Regions from separate parts of the Enterobacter sp. LM3 genome, predicted to be linked through region 2. Evidence: predicted binding sites of a transcription regulator. Region 2 holds the regulator's gene; each other region holds the start of a gene.
What was found. The regulator Fur, encoded in region 2, represses iron uptake genes when iron is present. The targets are predictions, from matches to a motif close to ATAATAATGAGAACNACTATCAA.
Positions count from the first base shown of each region.

Region 1: fepB (Fe2+-enterobactin ABC transporter substrate-binding protein) is a predicted target of Fur. The motif match lies at 4,397-4,419, and genes of this name have one in related genera.
Region 3: sodA (superoxide dismutase [Mn]) is a predicted target of Fur. The motif match lies at 1,364-1,386, and genes of this name have one in related genera.

Region 1 is NZ_JBJURN010000011.1:74,219-81,161, forward strand. Features, by position in the region: gene fepG (iron-enterobactin ABC transporter permease) at 1-888, opposite strand, end outside; gene fepD (Fe(3+)-siderophore ABC transporter permease) at 888-1,892, opposite strand; gene entS (enterobactin transporter EntS) at 2,004-3,251, shown strand; gene fepB (Fe2+-enterobactin ABC transporter substrate-binding protein) at 3,299-4,258, opposite strand; gene entC (isochorismate synthase EntC) at 4,446-5,621, shown strand; gene entE ((2,3-dihydroxybenzoyl)adenylate synthase EntE) at 5,631-6,943, shown strand, end outside.
Region 2 is NZ_JBJURN010000001.1:422,421-429,363, forward strand. Features, by position in the region: gene pgm (phosphoglucomutase (alpha-D-glucose-1,6-bisphosphate-dependent)) at 1-241, opposite strand, end outside; gene seqA (replication initiation negative regulator SeqA) at 266-814, opposite strand; gene ybfF (esterase) at 998-1,771, shown strand; gene ybfE (LexA regulated protein) at 1,900-2,187, shown strand; gene fldA (flavodoxin FldA) at 2,343-2,873, shown strand; gene fur (ferric iron uptake transcriptional regulator) at 3,166-3,612, shown strand; gene chiQ (ChiQ/YbfN family lipoprotein) at 3,721-4,050, opposite strand; gene chiP (chitoporin ChiP) at 4,097-5,494, opposite strand; gene glnS (glutamine--tRNA ligase) at 5,944-6,943, opposite strand, start outside.
Region 3 is NZ_JBJURN010000014.1:70,992-77,934, reverse strand. Features, by position in the region: gene ACJ9N4_RS15270 (AzlC family ABC transporter permease) at 1-631, opposite strand, end outside; gene ACJ9N4_RS15265 (helix-turn-helix domain-containing protein) at 734-1,282, shown strand; gene sodA (superoxide dismutase [Mn]) at 1,460-2,080, shown strand; gene yiiM (6-hydroxyaminopurine reductase) at 2,276-2,953, shown strand; gene ACJ9N4_RS15250 (UTRA domain-containing protein) at 3,135-3,839, shown strand; gene ACJ9N4_RS15245 (sugar phosphate isomerase/epimerase family protein) at 3,848-4,813, shown strand; gene ACJ9N4_RS15240 (MFS transporter) at 4,929-6,179, shown strand; gene cpxA (envelope stress sensor histidine kinase CpxA) at 6,224-6,943, opposite strand, start outside.

The DNA of each region.
Region 1 (6,943 bases), on a different contig from region 2:
TTGGGCGCAGAGGTCGGCAGCCAGCAATAACAGGGCACCGCACAATGCTGCCTGGGTTAACCCCCAGCGCGCCGTCCCGCTGAGGCGTCGCGCAATATGGGGAGCCACGAGGGCGATAAATGAGATCGGTCCGGCGATGGCGGTGGCGGCAGCGGTCAGTAAAACGGCCACCAGCATCAGCGTCAGGCGCGAACGCTCAACGCCCACGCCGAGCGCGCAGGCGCTGTCGTCGCCCATCTCCAGCAGGCGCATGCGTCGCACCAGCAGGATCGCGCCAATAAACATCAGCAGGATCAGCGGCGCGGCGGGCCAGGTCTTGCTCCACGTCAGGCCGTTCAGCGAACCGGCGTACCACAGCCCGGCGGAGAGCGCGGTTTCCAGCGAAGCCTGCAGTAGTAGCCAGGTGTTGAAGGCCATCAGCATGGCGCGCACGCCGATACCGATAATGATCAGGCGGAAGGTGTCGATACCATTTCGCCACGCGAGCGCCCAGATGAGCAGGGAGGTCAAAATGCCGCCAGCCATCGCCGTAACGGTAATGGCCGTCAGGTGCTGACCAAACAGCACCATCGCCACCAGCACACCGCTCCATGCGCCGGTATTGAGGCCCATCACGTCCGGGCTGCCCAACGGGTTACGCATCAGCGACTGGAATATCGCACCACTGACGCCAAGCGCCGCGCCCACCAGAATGGCCATCGCCACGCGCGGCAGCCGCCATTCGGTGACCACCATCGTGATATTGCGTGGCGCACTGCCGAGCAGCGCGTGAAAGACCTGGGTAAAATCGAGCATCACCGCGCCGCTGCGCAGGCTCCAGACCGCCAGCAGTACAATGGCGAACGCCAGCAGGGAGACGCTGGTGACTAAACGACGGGATGGAGCCATCATGTGCCACCTCCGCGTTTACGCCGTACGAGGAAAATCAACACAGGGGCACCGATAAAGGCGCTGACCACCGAAACGCGCAATTCACCGGGAACCAAAAGACGACCGAGAATATCGGCAAACAGCAACAGAGCAGGCGTGGCAAGCAGCGTAACGGGCAAAGACCAGCGGTGATCTGCCCCCACCAGCCAGCGCGCCATATGCGGCATCATCAGACCGATAAAGGCAATCGGGCCGACCACGGCGGTTGCACTGCCGCACAGAATGGTGATCGTCAGTAAACCTGTTAACTGCGTGCGCGCCACGCGGTTACCGAGTGCGGTGGCTGTGTCGCTGCCGAGGCTCAGGCTGTTCAGCGCCCGGCTTAAAAACAGCGCCACGGCGGCGGCGATAATCACCGGGATCATCACCACTTTTAAGGTGTCCAGTGTGCGGATATCCAGTGAGCCGGCCTGCCAGAAACGCAACTGATCGTAGACGTCCGGGTTGAGCAGGGCGATGCCGTTGGATAACCCTTCCAGCACGGCGGCAAGCGCCACGCCTGCCAGCGTTAAGCGTACCGGACTAAGTTGTCCGCCGCCCTGGCTGCCGGTAAAGGCGACGACCAGTGAGGCTGCCAGCGCGCCGCAAAAGGCCATCATCAGCTGCTCCGACGGCGAACTAAACCCGAACAGCGCTGCGCCGAGCACAATCGCAAAGCTGGCTCCAGAGTTGACGCCGAGAATACCGGGGTCAGCCAGCGGGTTACGGGTGAGGGTTTGCATCAGGGCACCCGCCAGTCCCAGTGCGCCACCGGCCAGTAATCCGGCAAGCGTGCGGGGTAAACGGGCGTCCAGCACGATGGTGCAGTCGGCGCTCTGGCAGGTGCCGGAGAGTGCATCGACAATAACGGACGCGGGCAGCGGCTTCGCGCCAACCAGCAGACTGAGTGCAATCGCAAGGATCAACAGTAGCAATAAAACGGGCACCGCAACGGCGCGCACCGCAGAAGAGGAAAACGACATAGCAACATCCATGATTTGATAATGATAGTAATTATCGTTATCTATCTTATTTGGCTATGTTAGCATGTGCGCCCATGAAATTGGTAGATCGTTAGACCTCAGGGCCTTGTCATGAATCAAAAATCCTGGCTGATCAACCTCAGCCTGCTTAAAACGCATCCGGCGTATCGCGCTGTTTTTATCGCCCGTTTTATCTCCATTTTATCCCTCGGCCTGCTCGGCGTGGCCGTGCCGGTACAGATCCAGACCCTGACTCACTCCAGCTGGCTGGTGGGGTTATCCGTTACGTTAACGGGTGGGGCGATGTTTATCGGTCTGATGATTGGCGGCGTGCTGGCGGACAGGTACGAACGTAAAAAACTCATCCTGCTGGCGCGGGGTACCTGCGGCGTGGGGTTTGTCGGGTTGTGTCTGAACGCCATGTTGCCGGAGCCATCATTAATGGCGATTTATGCCCTGGGGTTGTGGGATGGCTTTTTCGCATCGTTAGGCGTGACGGCGCTGCTGGCGGCTACGCCTGCGCTGGTGGGGCGTGAAAACCTGATGCAGGCGGGAGCGATTACGATGCTCACCGTGCGCCTGGGATCGGTGATTTCACCGATGGTCGGTGGTTTATTGCTGGCAACCGGCGACGTGGCGTGGAACTACGGGCTGGCGGCGGCGGGAACCTTTATCACCACGCTCACGTTGCTGCGCTTACCGCTTCTGCCACCACCGCCGCAACAGCGCGAACATCCGCTGAAATCACTGATGGCGGCGATCCGTTTTCTGTTCAGCAACCCGCTGATTGGCGGCATTGCGTTGCTGGGTGGTTTGCTGACGATGGCGAGCGCCGTGCGCGTGCTCTATCCGGCGCTGGCGGGTGAGTGGCAGATGAGCGCCCCGCAGATTGGCGTGTTATATGCGGCAATCCCACTTGGCGCGGCGTGCGGCGCGCTCACCAGCGGTAAGCTGGCACAGAGTGCGCGTCCGGGGTTGATTATGCTGGTGGCGACGCTGGCCTCGTTTATCGCTATTGGCTTCTTCAGCCTGATGCCGGTGTGGGCGCTGGGCGTGCTCTGCCTGGCAATCTTTGGCTGGCTGAGTGCGATCAGTTCATTGTTGCAATACACCCTGATCCAGACCCAGACGCCGGAAGGGATGCTGGGGCGCATTAACGGTCTGTGGACGGCGCAGAACGTGACGGGTGATGCCATCGGCGCGGCGATCCTCGGCGGGCTGGGCGCGATGATGACGCCGGTGGCGTCAGCGAGCAGCAGTGGGTTTGCGCTGGCGGTTGTCGGGGGGATTTTGTTGCTGGTGTTGGCGGAGCTGCGACGGTTCAGGCAGGAAGTTGTGTTGAACGACAGTGCGGCCTGATGCCTTCATTCCCGTCCTCTCCCACAGGGAGAGGACGGGTTAATGCCCTACTTAAACAACGAATCCAGTCTGTCTAATACCCGCATCGCGCTGTAATAATCCAGGCGGAATGTCTCCGTTCCCAATGCCCAGACGCGCTTGTTCTGCACCGCAGGCAGGTGTGCCAGCAGCGGGTTGGCGTAAATTGCGTCCACATCCTTTTGGTCACCGGCAAACAGGAACAACCCTTCACCGTTCAGACCCGTCGCCAGGTTTTCGCCACCCAACTGGATGATGTCGTGGCGTTGGCCCTGGCTTTTGGAGGTATGTAACCCGGCGGGCAGCTCAGCCAGCGTAAAGCCCAGCTGGTGGAGCAACTGACCCTGTGCAGATTCCGTCGTCCACAGGTTGGCGCTGTGCGCGGCGGCGGTGTAGACAATGGCGTTGACCGGCTGCGGTGGCAGCGTCATTTGCTGCTTCACCCGGGCGAGTTGCTTATCAAATTCCGCAATGCGTTCTGCGGCCTGTTTTTCCTGGCCGGTAATTGTACCCAGCTGTGTTAACAGTGCCTGCCAGCTTTTGTCGTCGTAATTGATAACCAGAACAGGTGCGATGGCGGAAAGCTGATCGTACAGCGCCAGTGCGGAATCTCCGCCGGTGGCGCTGATTAAAATCAGGTCCGGCATCCGGGCAGCGACGGCCTCGGCGCTCGGCTCACCAATATACAGCCGTGCAAGCTTGCGCTGTTTCGCAATATCACCCCACTGGCGCAGGAAGCCCTGTGCATCCGCCACGCGGTTATTTGGCGTTGTGGCTCCGCTGGCGATGACGGGGGCATCGATTGCCAGCAGGGAGCCGGTTAAGGTCACGCTGGTGGAGACAATGCGCAGCGGTTTGCTTTTCATGGTGTGCGTACCGTGGCTGTCAGTCACCTGACGAGGCCAGTCGGCGGCGGTCGCTGAGGTTAGTCCTAAAACAAAAAGTCCGGTTAAAAGCAGGGCATTACGACAAATAGCGGGCAGTTTCACAAAGCGGCATCCTGTTTTTTATGAAGTTAATGATTCTCATTTTCACGATTGCAGCGAAGGGATGCAAGCGATAGTCGCACAAGTTGTTCTCTCTGTGGTTGACACCAGGACACTCTGCGATTAGGTTAGCCATCGAAAATATAAATGATAATCATTATTACTGCCTTTATCATTTCAGGAGGATGATATGGATACGTCCCTGGCTGAGGAAGTTCAGCACACCGCGACCACGCTGCAATCAGACAGCTTTTTCTTTATGTCGCCTTATCGCAGTTTTACCACGTCAGGTTGTTTTGCCCGTTTCTCCGAATCCGCCGTTGGCGGCGACGATCCGGCTGGCAATTTCCAGCAAAAATTAGCCCAGGCTTTCCGGAACGCGAAAGCCAGCGGCATTGCCCATCCTGTCATGGTGGGCGCTATTCCATTCGATACCCGCAAACCGTCGTCACTGTTTATTCCGCAAAGCTGGCAGACATTCTCTCGCCCGGCGCGTCAGCAGTCCGCCCGCTATTTCTCCGGCGCGCAGGCGCTGAATGTGGCAACACGGGCTGAGATCCCTCCGCAGTTGGTTTTCGAAGAGATGGTGGCACGTGCGGCGGCGCTTACCGCCACGCCGCAGGTGAACAAAGTGGTGTTGTCGCGCCTGATTGAGATTGCGACTGACGAGAAGATTGATAGCAGCGCCTTGCTGGAACGGCTGATTGCGCAGAACCCGGCCAGCTTTAATTTCCACGTGCCGCTGGAAGATGGCGGTGTGTTGCTCGGTGCAAGCCCGGAGCTACTGTTGCGCAAAGAGGGCGCGCGCTTTAGCTCGCTGCCACTGGCAGGCTCCGCACGCCGTCAGCCGGATGACATGCTGGATCGCGAAGCGGGCAACAAGCTGCTGGCGTCAGAAAAAGACCGTCACGAGCATGACCTGGTCACGCAGGCGATGAAAGCCATTCTGGAGCCGCGCAGCCATCATCTGAGCATGCCAGCTTCACCGCAGCTCATCACCACGCCGACGTTGTGGCATCTGGCAACACCGGTGGAAGGGGATGCGCGGGAAAACGAAAACGCGCTGACGCTGGCCTGTCTGCTGCACCCGACCCCTGCGTTGAGCGGTTTCCCTCACCAGGCAGCAAAACAGCTGATTGCCGAACTGGAACCGTTTGACCGTGAACTGTTTGGCGGCATCGTCGGCTGGTGCGACAGCGAAGGTAATGGCGAGTGGGTGGTGACCATCCGCTGCGCGCGTTTGCATGAGAAGTCCGTTCGCCTGTTTGCGGGCGCGGGTATTGTGCCAGCGTCCTCTCCGGTGGGGGAGTGGCGAGAAACCGGCGTGAAGCTCTCCACCATGCTGAATGTTTTTGGTTTGCATTAAGGAGCACTCATGACCATTCCCTTTACCCGCTGGCCTGAGGATTTTGCCCGGCGCTACCGTGAAAAAGGCTACTGGCAGGATCGGCCATTAACTCACATCCTGACCGATCGCGCAGACAGCGACACGGTCGCTATCATTGACGGCGACCGCCGCTTTACCTGGCGCGAATTCAACCAGGCAGTGAACAACCTGGCGTCAATGTTACAGGCACAGGGTCTGCAGCGCGGCGAGACGGCGCTGGTGCAGCTTGGCAACGTGGCCGAGTTCTACATCACTTTCTTCGCGCTGCTACAGGTGGGCGTGGCTCCGGTCAATGCGCTCTTTAGTCATCAGCGTAACGAACTGAACGCCTATGCCGCGCAGATCAAACCAGCACTGCTGATTGCCGATCGCGAGCATGCATTGTTTACGGGCGATAGCTTCCTCAATACCTTTACCGATGAATACCGCTCAGTGCGCGTCGTGCTACTGCGCGGTGATAAGGGGGATCATGCCCTGGAAGCCGCGATTGCGCGCCCGGCGGATCGTTTCATTCCCAACCCAACCCCAGCCGATGAAGTGGCATTTTTCCAGCTCTCCGGCGGCAGTACCGGCACGCCGAAGCTGATCCCACGCACGCATAACGACTACGACTACAGCATTCGTCGCAGCAACGAAATTTGCGGCATTACCGCGGATACCCGTTACCTGAATGCGCTGCCTGCGGCGCACAACTACGCCATGAGTTCGCCGGGTTCGCTGGGCGTCTTTACCGCAGGCGGCTGCGTGGTGCTGGCGAATGATCCGAGCGCCACGCTCTGTTTCCCGCTGATTGAACAGCACCAGATCAACGTCACCTCGCTGGTGCCGCCTGCGGTCAGCCTGTGGCTACAGGCGATTGCCGAAGGGGCGGGTAACGCCCGGCTTCAGTCGCTGAAGTTGCTGCAGGTGGGTGGTGCGCGTCTTTCCGCCACGCTTGCCGTGCGTATTCCGGTGGAGATGGGCTGCCAGTTGCAGCAGGTGTTTGGTATGGCGGAAGGGCTGGTGAACTACACCGCGCTCGACGATACGCCGGAACGCATTATCAACACTCAGGGCCGTCCGATGTGTCCTGATGATGAAGTGTGGGTGGCCGATGAGCACGGTAACCCGCTGCCACGCGGCGAAGTCGGGCGTCTGATGACCCGCGGGCCGTACACCTTCCGGGGTTATTTCAACAGCCCGGAACACAACGCCAGCGCCTTTGATGCCAACGGTTTTTACTGCTCCGGCGATCTGATCGCTATTGACGAGCAGGGCTATATCACCGTGCAGGGTCGCGAGAAAGATCAGATCAACCGGGG
Region 2 (6,943 bases):
ACGGACCCGTGACGCCATTTTTAGCGCGCTCTTCCGCGATGGCCTGGGCAATGGCCAGAATGTGCGGTTCGTTAAAGCTGTGGCGTGCCGCGCTGCCGCGGTGGCCTGATGTACCAAACTTCACTGCGTGTTCTGCGTTGCCCACGACCGGCTTCAGCACGTAATACTGCGCGGTCAGTTGAGCGACATTAATCAAATCGCTTTGTTGTGCAGGTTGGCCTGCACGGCTGTGATTTGCCATGGCCTGGTCCTTTTAATGCAGGGGTTAAATTGTACCGCAAACCTTTTCAATCAATTCTGTCGGGAACTGCATGGACTGCATGATGTGTTCGACCATGCTGCACTTGCGGCCCGTGTTGGTATTCGTGATGACCCAATATGGTGTGCCAGAGACATGTTTGGGTTTGGTTTGATTACCATTTTGCAGAAGCGTCTGCTCGTCACCTGCGAAATAGACGCGCGTACGCCCGTGCAGCGACTCGGTCGCTTCGGCAAACGCTTTATTATCCAGTGAATAGAGTGTAGACAGCACCAGCATAAAGCGGTTAACCGCTTTTTTCTGTTCCGCATATTCATCAGAAAGCAGCAGCTCGCGCATCGCACGCACTTTATCTTTTGCCGGTGTCACGGCAGGTTTTGCTTGTGCAACAACGCTCGGCTGAGACACGACATCTTTAGTGACTGGGGTAGCAGGCTGTGAGGCGGCGGAAATTTTAAGCATGCGCCGTAAAATGTCGGACGCGCTCTCCCCAATATGCCGCGTCTGGCTGGCAATATACTGATAGAGTTCGTCATCAACTTCGATTGTTTTCATCTTAATCCAGTGCGATATCTTATCTGAATACAAGTCGTTGGGATTATAAGGTCAAATCCCAACAGCGGATAGCGTCAAACCAGGTTGGCGGCAAAAGTCAGATTAAACTGGAACCTTGCAGCCGGGCGGCAGAATGTTCAACATGATACCCTAACCTGACATACGTAAAAAAAGAACTTTGCCATGAAATTGAATACCCGAGCGCAATCTGCACAATCGCCGAACAATAATTCTCCCATCGTACTGGTTCACGGGCTTTTTGGCAGCCTGGATAACCTGGGCGTGCTGGCGCGCGAGCTGGTTACCGACCACGATATTTTGCAGGTCGATATGCGCAATCACGGCCTGTCCGGGCGTTCAGCGGAAATGACCTACGCGGCAATGGCGCAGGATCTGCGGGATACGCTTGATGCGAATAATCTCCAGAATGCGACGTTTATCGGGCATTCAATGGGTGGCAAAGCGGTGATGGCCCTGACGGCGCTTGCACCGGAACGAATTAACGGTCTGATCGCCATTGATATCGCGCCCGTGGATTACGACGTGCGTCGTCATGATGAGATATTTGCCGCCATCAATGCGGTGACAGAAGCGGGGGTCTCTACGCGTCAGCAGGCGGCGACCGTGATGCGTGAACATCTTGATGAAGAAGGCGTTGTGCAGTTCCTGTTGAAGTCGTTTGTTGACGGCCAGTGGCGTTTTAACGTGCCAGCGCTCTGGGACCAGTATGACAATATCGTTGGCTGGGAAACCGTTCCGGCCTGGCAACGCCCTACTCTCTTTATTCGTGGTGGTAACTCACCTTACGTGACCGATGCATACCGCGACACTTTGCTGGCACAATTCCCGCAGGCACGCGCCCATGTGATTGCCGGAGCCGGACACTGGGTTCATGCGGAAAAACCGGACGCCGTATTACGCGCAATCCGCCGCTATCTCTCTGATACGGCAAATTGATTAAAAAGACAGCGACTGGAAGGCTGCAGGCTTCCAGTCGTTGGCGTGCCGTTTTCGGTGATGTATGATGGCGCGCTTATCGCCCGGGCATTAGCAGGGCGGCTTGTTTCCCCCGAAGTCTCAGAATCATGGCCAAAGAACAAACGGACCGTACGACACTAGATCTGTTCGCGAATGAGCGTCGACCGGGACGACCGAAAACGAATCCGCTTTCGCGCGATGAACAGCTGCGTATTAATAAACGCAACCAGCTAAAACGCGATAAAAATCGTGGGCTTAAGCGTGTCGAACTGAAGCTCAACGCCGATGCTGTCGATGCGCTGAATGAACTGGCTGACGCGCGTAACATCAGCCGCAGTGAGTTGATTGAAGAGATGTTAATCACACAGCTTGAGACGTTGCGCGGCAAGGTATAAGTCTGAAAATCTCCTTTCTCACCGTTTTCATGTAGCACAGAGTGCAGTCCTGCGCGATAGCAGTTTCCGCAGGGTTGCCTGTTCTGCTATTATTGCCCTTATCCGTGGACAAATTGCGCCACCATACCATTAAGTTTCAAGAGGTTATTTTACTCATGGCAATCATCGGCATTTTCTTCGGCAGTGATACCGGCAATACCGAAAATATCGCAAAAAACATTCAAAAACAGCTCGGTAAAGACGTTGCCGATGTGCATGACATCGCCAAGAGCAGCAAAGAAGATCTCGAAGGTTATGACATTCTGCTGCTGGGTATCCCGACCTGGTACTATGGTGAAGCGCAGTGTGACTGGGATGATTTCTTCCCGACACTGGAAGAAGTCGACTTCAACGGCAAGCTGGTTGCACTGTTCGGCTGCGGCGATCAGGAAGATTACGCAGAATATTTCTGCGACGCGCTGGGCACCATCCGCGACATCATCGAGCCGCACGGCGCGGTAATCGTGGGTCACTGGCCAACAGCGGGCTACCACTTCGAAGCCTCTAAAGGTCTGGCGGACGACGATCACTTCGTCGGCCTGGCTATCGACGAAGATCGTCAGCCGGAACTGACTGCTGAGCGTGTTGATAAATGGGTTAAGCAGATCCGCGAAGAACTGAACCTGGACGACATTCTTAACGCCTGAGTTCTGACGTGGCGCAACTCCGGTTGCGCCCGCCAATCGGGTAAAACCGATTAAATTAATTGCTACAAACTTTTAACTTTTTCGTTCAAATCTGTACAATATTCCCCTGACAAAAAGTGGAAGCCATCGAACAAGTTTGTTGGTGATACCACGTTTTTATAAGCATACTTTGCTTGAGACTTGCAGTTTTCATTTAGGCATGGCAGTTCTATAATGAGACGCATTATCCCAAGTGCATTTTCTGTCACTTCCTTTATAGAAGTGAATCGTTTAGCAACAGGACAGATTCCGCATGACTGACAACAATACCGCATTAAAGAAGGCTGGCCTGAAAGTAACGCTTCCTCGATTAAAAATCCTTGAAGTGCTTCAGGGGCCAGACAACCACCATGTCAGCGCGGAAGACCTTTACAAGCGTCTTATCGACATGGGCGAAGAGATTGGGCTGGCCACTGTTTATCGTGTACTGAACCAGTTTGATGACGCGGGTATTGTGACCCGTCATAATTTCGAAGGCGGTAAATCTGTTTTCGAACTGACCCAACAGCAGCACCACGATCACCTGATCTGCCTTGATTGCGGTAAGGTCATTGAATTTAGCGATGATTCCATCGAAGCGCGCCAGCGTGAAATTGCCGCCCGTCATGGCATCCGCCTGACCAACCACAGCCTGTACCTGTACGGCCACTGTGCGGAAGGTGATTGCCGCGAAGACGAGCACGCGCACGACGCAAAATAAGTCTGCTTTCATACTCTGAGCCAGCCGAAAGGTTGGCTTTTTTTTGCCTGTAATCTGGCATAAAAAAAGCCCGGTAAGCGCAGTGCTACCGGGCGTCAAGACAGCTGATTATTTACTGTTATTACTGCGAATTTCTTTCCAGATCTGATCGCAACGCTTCGCCACTTCCTGATCGTTACCGGTCTTACGCGCCTGAATACAGGCCTGGTAATCCATCACGCGGACATTCTCCTGCGTCGCGAATTGCTCATGTGCTTTCTCTTTCTTCAGTACATTCAGCACGCTCTGACAGGCTTCAATTTTCTCCGGCGAACCTTCCGCCGTATTAATACAGGCGCTGTATGCCTCTTTCAGACGCGAGTCCTCTTTCGGTGCCTGAGGCTGTGCACAAGCCACCAACCCCGATGCCAGCAACGCGACGATTACGATTTTTTTCATCATGTGCAGTCTCCATCCCGGCGGGCTTAGCCCACCGGGGTGTTCATCAGAAGATTGTGAATGGGGCAATAACCATGAACTTCACGTCACGCTCATCCTGGAAGATGTTGCCGTAACCGCCCGCGTAGCTTGGGATATCAGAGTGGTTGTCATACTGGGTGAAGTGCAGCTTGAACATTGTTCCTTTTGCACGGCCATCCTGCAGGGTGTACATGGCATCCAGGCTGTAAGAGGACTCTTTCAGACGGTAGTTTGGATCGTAGTATGCGTCAGGTGTTGCCATATCGGCAGGTTTCGCATCCCAGGCGTAAGCGTAAGATGCCCCCACAGCCCAACCCGGCAGGTTCCAGTTTTTCAGATCATACATCGCGCCGAAGAACACCGCTTTTTCACCGTCGGCGTTGAAGTCTGAACGGTTATCCCACCAGATATCCAGACGACCGTTGGAGGAGGCGTAGGTTGGGGTCATACGCTGCAGGAAGTAGCCCTGCTGCCCTTCCGCCTTCACCCATGTCCCTTCCAGACGCAAATCAACCTGACCCACTTTGTAGCCGAAGGTCAGCGCCTGCAGCCACGCGGTGCCATCATAAATGTCATTGACGCCACCATTACTGACTTTATCGCGCGTACCGTAGAACTGGTAGCTGGTACTCAGCGGGCTACCCGCGATATCAAACTTATAGCTGGCTTTGGCAAAGTATTGATCGACATAACCTTGCGCCTGGCCAAAGGCCGCTTCAAGAACCAGATCGTTTTTGAAGTCGTATTTCGCACCCAGCGAGTGGAGGTAATCCACTTTGGTCTTTTTATCGTTCTGGTAGAACTTGTCCATTTCGATATGCCACGGTGCTTTATATTCGTTGGTCCACATATAGGAGAAACTCAACGCACCTGCATCACCGTAGTCAAAGTTGGCACCGGCTTCCGCCCCCTGATAAGTACCTGGCATAAAGCTCCAGTGTGGGGCTAACAGTGTTTGACCGGTTGGCTGAATATAACCACCACGCGCCCATACCGGGCCGTATTTGAATTTCGCGGCTGCTTTATACAGGCTAATACCGCTTTTATCCCCGGACCAGTCTTCATCGTACGCTTTATTGCTGGAGGAGAATGCGATTTCGTTCGGGTGGCCACTGTCACCGTTTTCCGCCATTTCAATGGCAGTGAATGCGGCAATATCCAGGCCGAACATATCGGCAGCATAACCGGACTGGAAGTCCAGGTTGGCGTTCCAGGTGGAATGAGCAAGGTTGGTTTTGTATTTGTCTTCAGTGACGTCTTTACGGTCACGTTCACGCTGCCAGTAATAAATACCGCCCGTGAGGGTAGAATCATCAACGAAACCTGCTGCCTTAGCCTCTGGTGCGACAACCAGGCCCGACATTGCTGTTACACCGGCAATAGCCAGCGCCAGCGCACTACGTTTGCCACTAAACGTACGCATAGATTATTCCTCTTTGACGAATTAAAACGCCTAAAACGGCGAAAAATAAAAATGACCTGTCGGTCAGGGGTAGTTAGAAATACCCTCGAATTAACTACCGCCTTTAGGTTATTTTTCGCGACGCGAATTATCAATGCTTTTCAGCGGGCAAAAGTCAGGATTATGACGAAGTGCACATAATTGGTAGTGATTTGTAACATTTCCATCAATGCGTGGATTTACAGGGAGAAAGAGATATTTTCAGGGGGAAAAGCCCATTATTTGCGCTTATTTTTTAGCCTTCAGATATTCCGTAAATATTCAAACTTTTTTTGAGTAAAATAAGTAGCACCTCATTGACCTCAATTTTCAGAAGGCAATATTTTAGCAACGCCTTAATGGCATGATCGTTAAATAAAAAAAACGCCGCAATTAGCGGCGTTTGTCTCTCATTGACCAGAGCAGCAATATTATTCGCCGATCTTAGCCCAGGTATCACGCAGACCCACGGTACGGTTAAATACCGGTTTTTCAGCCGTGCTGTAACGGCTGTCCAGGCAGAAATAACCTTCACGTTCGAACTGGAACGCTTTACCCGCTTCAGCCGCCTTCAGGGACGGTTCAGCATAGCCCTGCTTGATCAGCAGAGATTCCGGGTTGATGACCGCCAGGAAGTCATCTGCCGCACCAGGGTTAGGTACGCTGAACAGGCGGTCGTACAGGCGAATTTCGACCGGTAGCGCGTGTGCTGCGCTTACCCAGTGGATAACGCCTTTCACTTTACGGCCATCCGCCGGATCTTTACTCAGGGTGTCAGCATCATAAGAGCAGAAGATGGTGGTGATGTTACCTTCCGCATCTTTCTCCACGCGCTCAGCTTTAATAACGTAAGCATTACGCAGACGCACTTCTTTACCCAGCACCAGACGCTTGTACTGCTTGTTCGCTTCTTCGCGGAAGTCAGCACGATCTATCCAGATCTCACCGCTGAACGGCACGTCACGGCTTCCCATCTCCGGCTTACCCGGGTGGTTAGGCATAGAAACCAGCTCGCCCTCGCCCTGCGGGTAGTTTTCGATAACCAGTTTCACCGGGTCGATAACCGCCATTGCACGCGGAGCGTTTTCGTTCAGATCTTCACGAATGCAGGATTCCAGAGAAGCGATCTCAATGGTGTTGTCCTGTTTGGTCACGCCAATGCGTTTGCAGAACTCACGAATAGACGCAGAGGTGTAACCACGACGGCGCAGACCAGAGATGGTCGGCATACGTGGGTCATCCCAGCCTTCAACGTGTTTGTCAGTCACCAGCAGATTCAGCTTACGCTTGGACATCACGGTGTATTCCAGATTCAGACGAGAGAACTCGTACTGACGCGGATGCACAGGAATGGTGATGTTATCCAGCACCCAGTCGTACAGACGGCGGTTGTCCTGGAACTCCAGCGTACACAGTGAGTGAGTAATGCCT
Region 3 (6,943 bases), on a different contig from region 2:
AAGCGAGCAGAACCGGTAAACCCGCCGGGGTAAATGGCACGGCGGCCAGCGACAAGACTGCGCCGCTGCAGGCGCGGATCAGCGTGGTTCGGTTTTTAAACGCGGGAACGACCAGCGCCAGCAAAATGGCCGGGAATACGGCATCCAGCCCGATGGTTTCCGGGGCGGGCAGCAGTTTGCCGACCATTGCGCCCAGTAGCGCACCCAACGGCCAGATGACCGCGATGCCTAAACCGCACAGCCAGTAGGCTGCTTTACGCTGTTCGGGCGTTTTTTGCGACAGGCCAAACACCACGCTTTCGTCGTTCATGATGTGGCATCCCAGAAGGCTCGCACCGCGTTTGCCGACCAGCTCACGCACCGTGACGCCAAACGGCACATGGCGTGCGTTAACCAGTAACCCGGCAGCCGCTGCCGCCAGCGGGTTACCACCGCTAGCCACAATACCGATAAACATAAATTCTGAAGCCCCTGCCAGCACGGTGAGGGAAAGCACAAACGGTACCCAGAGCGGGAAACCGTATGCCATCGCCAGCGAGCCGTAGGACATTCCGACAACGCCAACCGCCAGACAAACAAGGATGATTGCTTTTATGGTGTCGCCTTTAAGGCAGGAGAGGTGGTGCTTCATACAGTTTTAGCCATATCGAACGTATTTCCATTATAATGAACGCATCAGAAGTGTTTTACAAGATGAACGATTCGTTCGATATAAAGAACAAGAGGCCGTTTTATGACGCAGCCAATTTGCGTGATCGCCAGCAGTCTGGTGCGAGAACGTCTGCGAACCGGGCTTTCACTGGCGGAAATTGCCCGCCGTGCCGGGATCGCCAAATCAACGCTCTCCCAGCTGGAGTCCGGCAATGGTAACCCTAGCCTGGAGACGCTCTGGTCGCTTTGTGTGGCGCTGGACATTCCTTTCGCCCGCTTGCTTGAGCCGCAGCAGCCAACCACTCAGGTGATCCGCCGGGGGGAAGGAACGAAGGTGGTCGCCGGGCAGGCCAACTATGAGGCCATTTTGCTGGCAGCGTGCCCACCGGGTGCCCGCCGTGATATCTATCTGTTGCAGACCCAGCCGGGTGCAGACCGTATTTCCCAGCCACATTCTCCAGGTTCAGTTGAGCATATTATCGTCACACAGGGGCGGGCGATAGTGGGCCCGCTTGACGCACCGGAAGAGCTGGGAGAAGGGGATTACATAAGCTATCCCGCCGACCAGTTGCATATCTTTAAGGCGCTGGAGCCGGACACCTGTGCTTTGCTGGTCGCGGAACAAAATTAACGAAATAACGCATTAACTGCATGATAAATTTAATAATTAATCCATTTGTCAAAGCGCGATAACCTTATAGAAATTACGGCATTGATAATCATTTTCAATACCATTTAATTAACTATAATGAACCAACTGCTTACGCGGCATTAACAGTTGTGCCGCCCGACATTAATGGAGAGGATTATGAGTTATACACTGCCATCCCTGCCGTATGCCTACGACGCACTGGAACCGCATTTTGACAAGCAGACGATGGAAATCCATCACACTAAACACCACCAGGCCTATGTAAACAACGCGAATGCCGCGCTGGAAAGCCTGCCAGAGTTCGCTAACCTGTCTGCTGAAGAGCTGATCGCTAAACTGGATCAGCTGCCAGCGGACAAGAAAACCGTTCTGCGTAATAACGCTGGCGGCCACGCTAACCACAGTCTTTTCTGGAAAGGCCTGAAAACCGGTACCACCCTGCAGGGCGACCTGAAAGCGGCTATTGAACGCGACTTCGGTTCCGTTGATAACTTCAAAGCGGAATTCGAAAAAGCTGCTGCAACCCGTTTCGGCTCTGGCTGGGCGTGGCTGGTACTGAAAGGTGACAAACTGGCGATTGTTTCTACCGCTAACCAGGATTCCCCGTTGATGGGGGAAGCGATCTCTGGCGCATCCGGTTTCCCAATCGTGGGTCTGGACGTGTGGGAACACGCTTACTACCTGAAATTCCAGAACCGCCGCCCGGACTACATCAAAGCCTTCTGGGACGTGGTGAACTGGGACGAAGCCGCAGCGCGTTTTGCCGCGAAAAAATAAGGTTGCATTGCCACCTCTGAGAAGCGAGTCTGATGACTCGCTTTTTTTGTATCTGTATACCCGTCATACTTCAAGTTGTAGGTGCGTTGGCTGCGCTCGCTCACCCCAGTCACTTACTGGAGTCAGCTCCTGGGGATTCACTCTCTTGCCGCCTTCCTACAACTCGAATTATTTAGGGTATATAAAGGAGTCGCGATGCATTACCCGGTGAATGTGTTTACAGGCAAGGTCAGGGATTACGACGGTAGCCGCCCAAGCGCCATCGCCAAAATTCAGGTCGATGGTGAGCTGACGTTAACCGACCTTGGGCTTGCGGGTGACGAGCAGGCCGAAGCGAAAATCCACGGCGGGCCTGAGCGCGCGCTGTGCCACTATCCTCGCGAACATTATCGTCACTGGATAGCCGAATTCCCCGAGCAGGCGGATTTGTTTGTTGCACCCGCGTTCGGTGAGAACCTCTCGACCGAAGGGCTGACCGAAAAGAACGTCTTTATTGGCGATATCTTTCGCTGGGGTGAGGCGCTGATTCAGGTCACGCAGCCGCGCTCACCGTGCTTCAAGCTTAACTTCCATTTCGGCATTAGTGATATGTCAGCTCAGCTGCAAAGCGTGGGCAAAACCGGCTGGCTGTACCGCGTGGTGCTGGCCGGGCAGGTTTCGGCGGATGCACCGCTGGAGCTGGCGTCACGCCTGAGTGATGTCTCTGTGTACGACGCCTGCGCAATTGCCTGGCATATGCCGTTTGATGACGAACAGTATCATCGTCTGTTGTCGGCTGCGGGGTTATCGACCAGCTGGACAAGAACGATGCAGAAGCGACGTATTAGCGGGCAGATCGAGGATAATTCGCGGAGATTGTGGGGGAAACAGTAATTATTGCAAGAACAAGAGTGCCCGCCTGAATCTGGAGGGCATCGCCATTCTGGTGGTGTCCTCGCTAACGATGAACTTGCTACCTGGCCCACAAAAATGGCGTCAGCCTGCCGAAAAAGCTTGAGAATTTTCCCTGCTCAAATATTGTGTCTTCAAATTGGTTTAAACCAGATTTTGAGACATGAAAGAAAAAAACTATGTTGATCTCCTGAGAGACCGCTTCGAAAACTGGCTAGCGGCTAATGATTTTCCGCCGGGTTCCCGACTTCCCTCTGAGCGCGAATTGTGCGAATTGCTGGATGCGAAACGCATGACCTTAAGGCAGGTGTTAATTGAGCTTGAGGTCGCGGCGCGTATTTTTCGCAAGAACCGCAGCGGGTGGTTCATCTCTCCTCGTCGATTCATCTACAACCCAAAATCGCTCTCCAGCTTTAATGCGGAGGCGCGTGCGCAGGGACGAAAACCGTCATGGGGTTATTTGACTAAAGACGTTGTCGATACCGCACCCCGCCATATTGAGAAAGCATTTTCTTCGTCCAGGGCTCCCTACCTGATAACCGGCTGGTGTGGGCTGGATGATCATAAAGTTTTTTACCATGAGTCCTGGATTGACGCCGATGCCGCCCCGGGTTTTATGGATAAGCTGGAAAATCACGCATTTTCTAAAGTCTGGGAAGAGAGTTTTGGGCTTACCTTGACCATCAAAGAGATGATTTTCAAACCCGTCAATATGCCGGAGCTTGCCTGCAAAGAGTTGGGCGTAGCACCTAATACGTACGGTATTTTGGTAGAGAAGCATCGTGCCACGTCTGAAAAAAAAGTGGTTCAGGTTGATCTGGAGTACTGGAGACTTGAATCCGTCGAACTGGTTATTCGTGATGAGTGAGAAAGATTATGGAAAACATTATCAGAGAAAAACTGGCTGAGCGCGCAAGAAACATCCGCCTTTATTTGCATGCATATGCCTTTCATTTAAATATGCGTTACGAAAGAATTCTTCCTGAAGATTTACTGGATATTGCACATCAGTATCATTTAACGGGTGTGAAAGTACATGTTGAAGATGGGGAATCCTTTTCACTGAAAAATATGCGGCCAGAGCAGTTGGCTTCGTTTAAAAAGAAAGCCGAACTGTACGGGCTCGATATTCATATTGAAACCAGTGCATCAGATAAAAAGACGCTGGATGAAGCTATTTATATCGCGCAGGGCACAGGTGCTACCTCCGTCAGATTTTATCCGCGTTATGAAGGCTATTTAAATTCGGTGCTGGAAAAAATCTCCCGGGATATAGCTTATCTGGCGCAGTTTGATAATAGTGGTATCCAGTTTACGATTGAACAACACGAAGATCTCAAAGGACATGAACTGGTTACACTGGTAAAAAACAGTGGTATGAAAAATCTCTCCATACTCTTTGATTTTGGCAATATGATAAATGCCAATGAACAACCCATGACAGCGCTACGGACAATGTCACCTTACATCACTCAGGTTCATATCAAGGATGCCAGAGTGATAAAAGAGGGTAAGGGATGGGCACATGAAGCCTGCAGTACGGGGCTCGGCGATCTCCCTGTCGAGATGATGCTGCGTGAACTTTTACTGTTGGGTGAAGACCAGCCGCAGGTCACTTCTTTCGGTCTGGAAGAAGAGGTTGATTATTACGCGCCAGCATTTCGTTTTGATGACGAAGGCGATAATCCCTGGATACCGTGGCGTGACGCAAGTTTCACTCCGCTTCCTGATGATGACCTGGTTGATGCTCGTCTGGCACAGGAGAAAGAGAATGCTATTTCTCAGATCGATTTTATTCGTAACCTGTGTGCGAAGTTTATAAATATAAAACAACCTGCTTAATTTATTTAACTGTGTCTTGATGCATCTTATGGCTTCCTTTTTTCAGGAATAGCCTGCTTTTTATATTGCTGAACGGTTTTCTCTCTAAATTGCAGTGAGGGTGTCGAATATGTTCATGAATAAATGGGCTCGTCTGTGCTTTTTGGTTTTGGGTGGTGGAACGATATTTAAGCTTTCCAGCATGAAGGATGTTTTTTATGTGCCAATGCAAAATGACTGGGGGCTGACAAACACACAAATAGGACTCAGTTTTACGGTATATACCATTGTACAAACCACAGGGCTTTTCCTTTCTTTATACATTGCTGATCGCTATTCTAAGAAGATCCTTCTGCCCTTCGGGTTAATTGGTGTGGGACTGTGTGGGCTATATTTATCCACGCTTCCATCGTTCACTGGCTATCTTATTTGCTTTGCGGCGATGGCCTTCTTTGCTGATGTGGTGTACTGGCCTGTGTTATTAAAAGCTGTACGCCTGTTAGGAACAAAAGAAGAACAGGGGCGGTTGTTCGGGCTTCTGGAGGCAGGGCGCGGTGTGGTGGATGTTATTGTCGCATCAGGTGCGCTGTTTGTCTTCGTTCACTTTGGTGAAGGGAAGGCAGGGATGCAGGCAGGCTTGCTCTACTACACGGTTATCACTCTTATGGCCGGGGTGATAACCTACTTCATCGTTGATGATGACCACGTCAAAAGCGGTGAAGGAAGCAGCACAAACATTGAAACCCTGAGAGGCATTAAACATGTTCTGACTTGCCCGAACGTCTGGTTAGCGTCATTTGGCATTTTCTTCGTGTATGCAGCTTACTGCGGTTTAACCTATTTCATTCCGTTCCTGAAAGACATCTACATGCTTCCGGTTGCGCTGGTGGGGGCGTACGGGATCATTAACCAGTATGCCCTCAAAATGGTGGGTGGGCCGGTGGGCGGTTTCCTGGCGGATAAAGTGGCTAAGTCCCCTACGGTCTACCTGAAATGGACGTTCTTGATTTCTGCCATTGCGATGATGTTGTTTATGCAACTCCCTCATCAGTCGATGAACGTTTACATCGGGATGATTGCAACATTAGGGTTTGGTGCCATCATCTTCTCGCAGCGAGCTATTTTCTTTGCCCCGATGGATGAAATTGGAACGCCACGGCAGTATGCCGGTTCGGCAATGGCATTTGGTTGTATTATCGGTTATATGCCAGCGATGTTTGCGTATACCCTCTATGGCTGGATTCTGGATAACTTTAAAGGGATTACCGGCTACAACTATGTGTTCAGCGTGATGATTGGCTTTAGTCTCTTAGGATTTGCGTGTTCAACATTGCTGGTGAAACGCATCAAGAAACAGAAAGTTATGCCAGTCAGTGCGGAGGCATAACATCATGAATCGCGTCCCCCGACACCGTATCGGGGGACGTGTGATCAGGAACGTTTATACAGCGGTAGCCACAGCGTTAATCGCAATCCACCCAGCGGGCTGTCATCGGCTTTCACCCAGCCACGGTGTTGCTGCATGGCGGTTTCCACAATCGCCAGACCCAGCCCGGTACCGCCAGATTCACGGTCACGTGCTTCGTCAGTACGGTAGAACGGCCGGAAAATCTGTTCACGATCTTCCGGGCTCACGCCTGGACCATCGTCATCCACAGTGATGGTGATCCCGTCTTTATCCACCGAAAACGCCACTTCAATCTTCGTATGTGAGTAGCGCAGGGCGTTACGCACAATATTCTCCAGCGCGCTTTCCAGCGTGTTGGGGTTACCGTACAGCGGCCACGGCCCTGGCGGGAAGTTGACGGTGAACGATTTGCCCATCTGCTCCGCTTCGAATGCGGCGTTGTCCAGCACTTCATGCCACAGGTGATTGGCTTTCACCGTTTCACTGACCAGCGCATTTTTTTGCTGATTGCGTGACATCACCAGCAGGTCGTTGATCATGCTGTCCAGACGGTGCGCTTCCGTTTCGATGCGCTCCAGCTCTTTGCTTTCGCCGCTGCGGCGACGCAGCAGCGCGGTACCAAGCTGCAGTCGCGTGAGCGGCGTGCGCAGTTCGTGTGAGATATCCGAGAGCAGGCGTTGCTGCGCGGTCATCATGCGCTCAAGCGCGGTGATCATCTGGTTGAAGCTGGCTCCGGCGGCCAG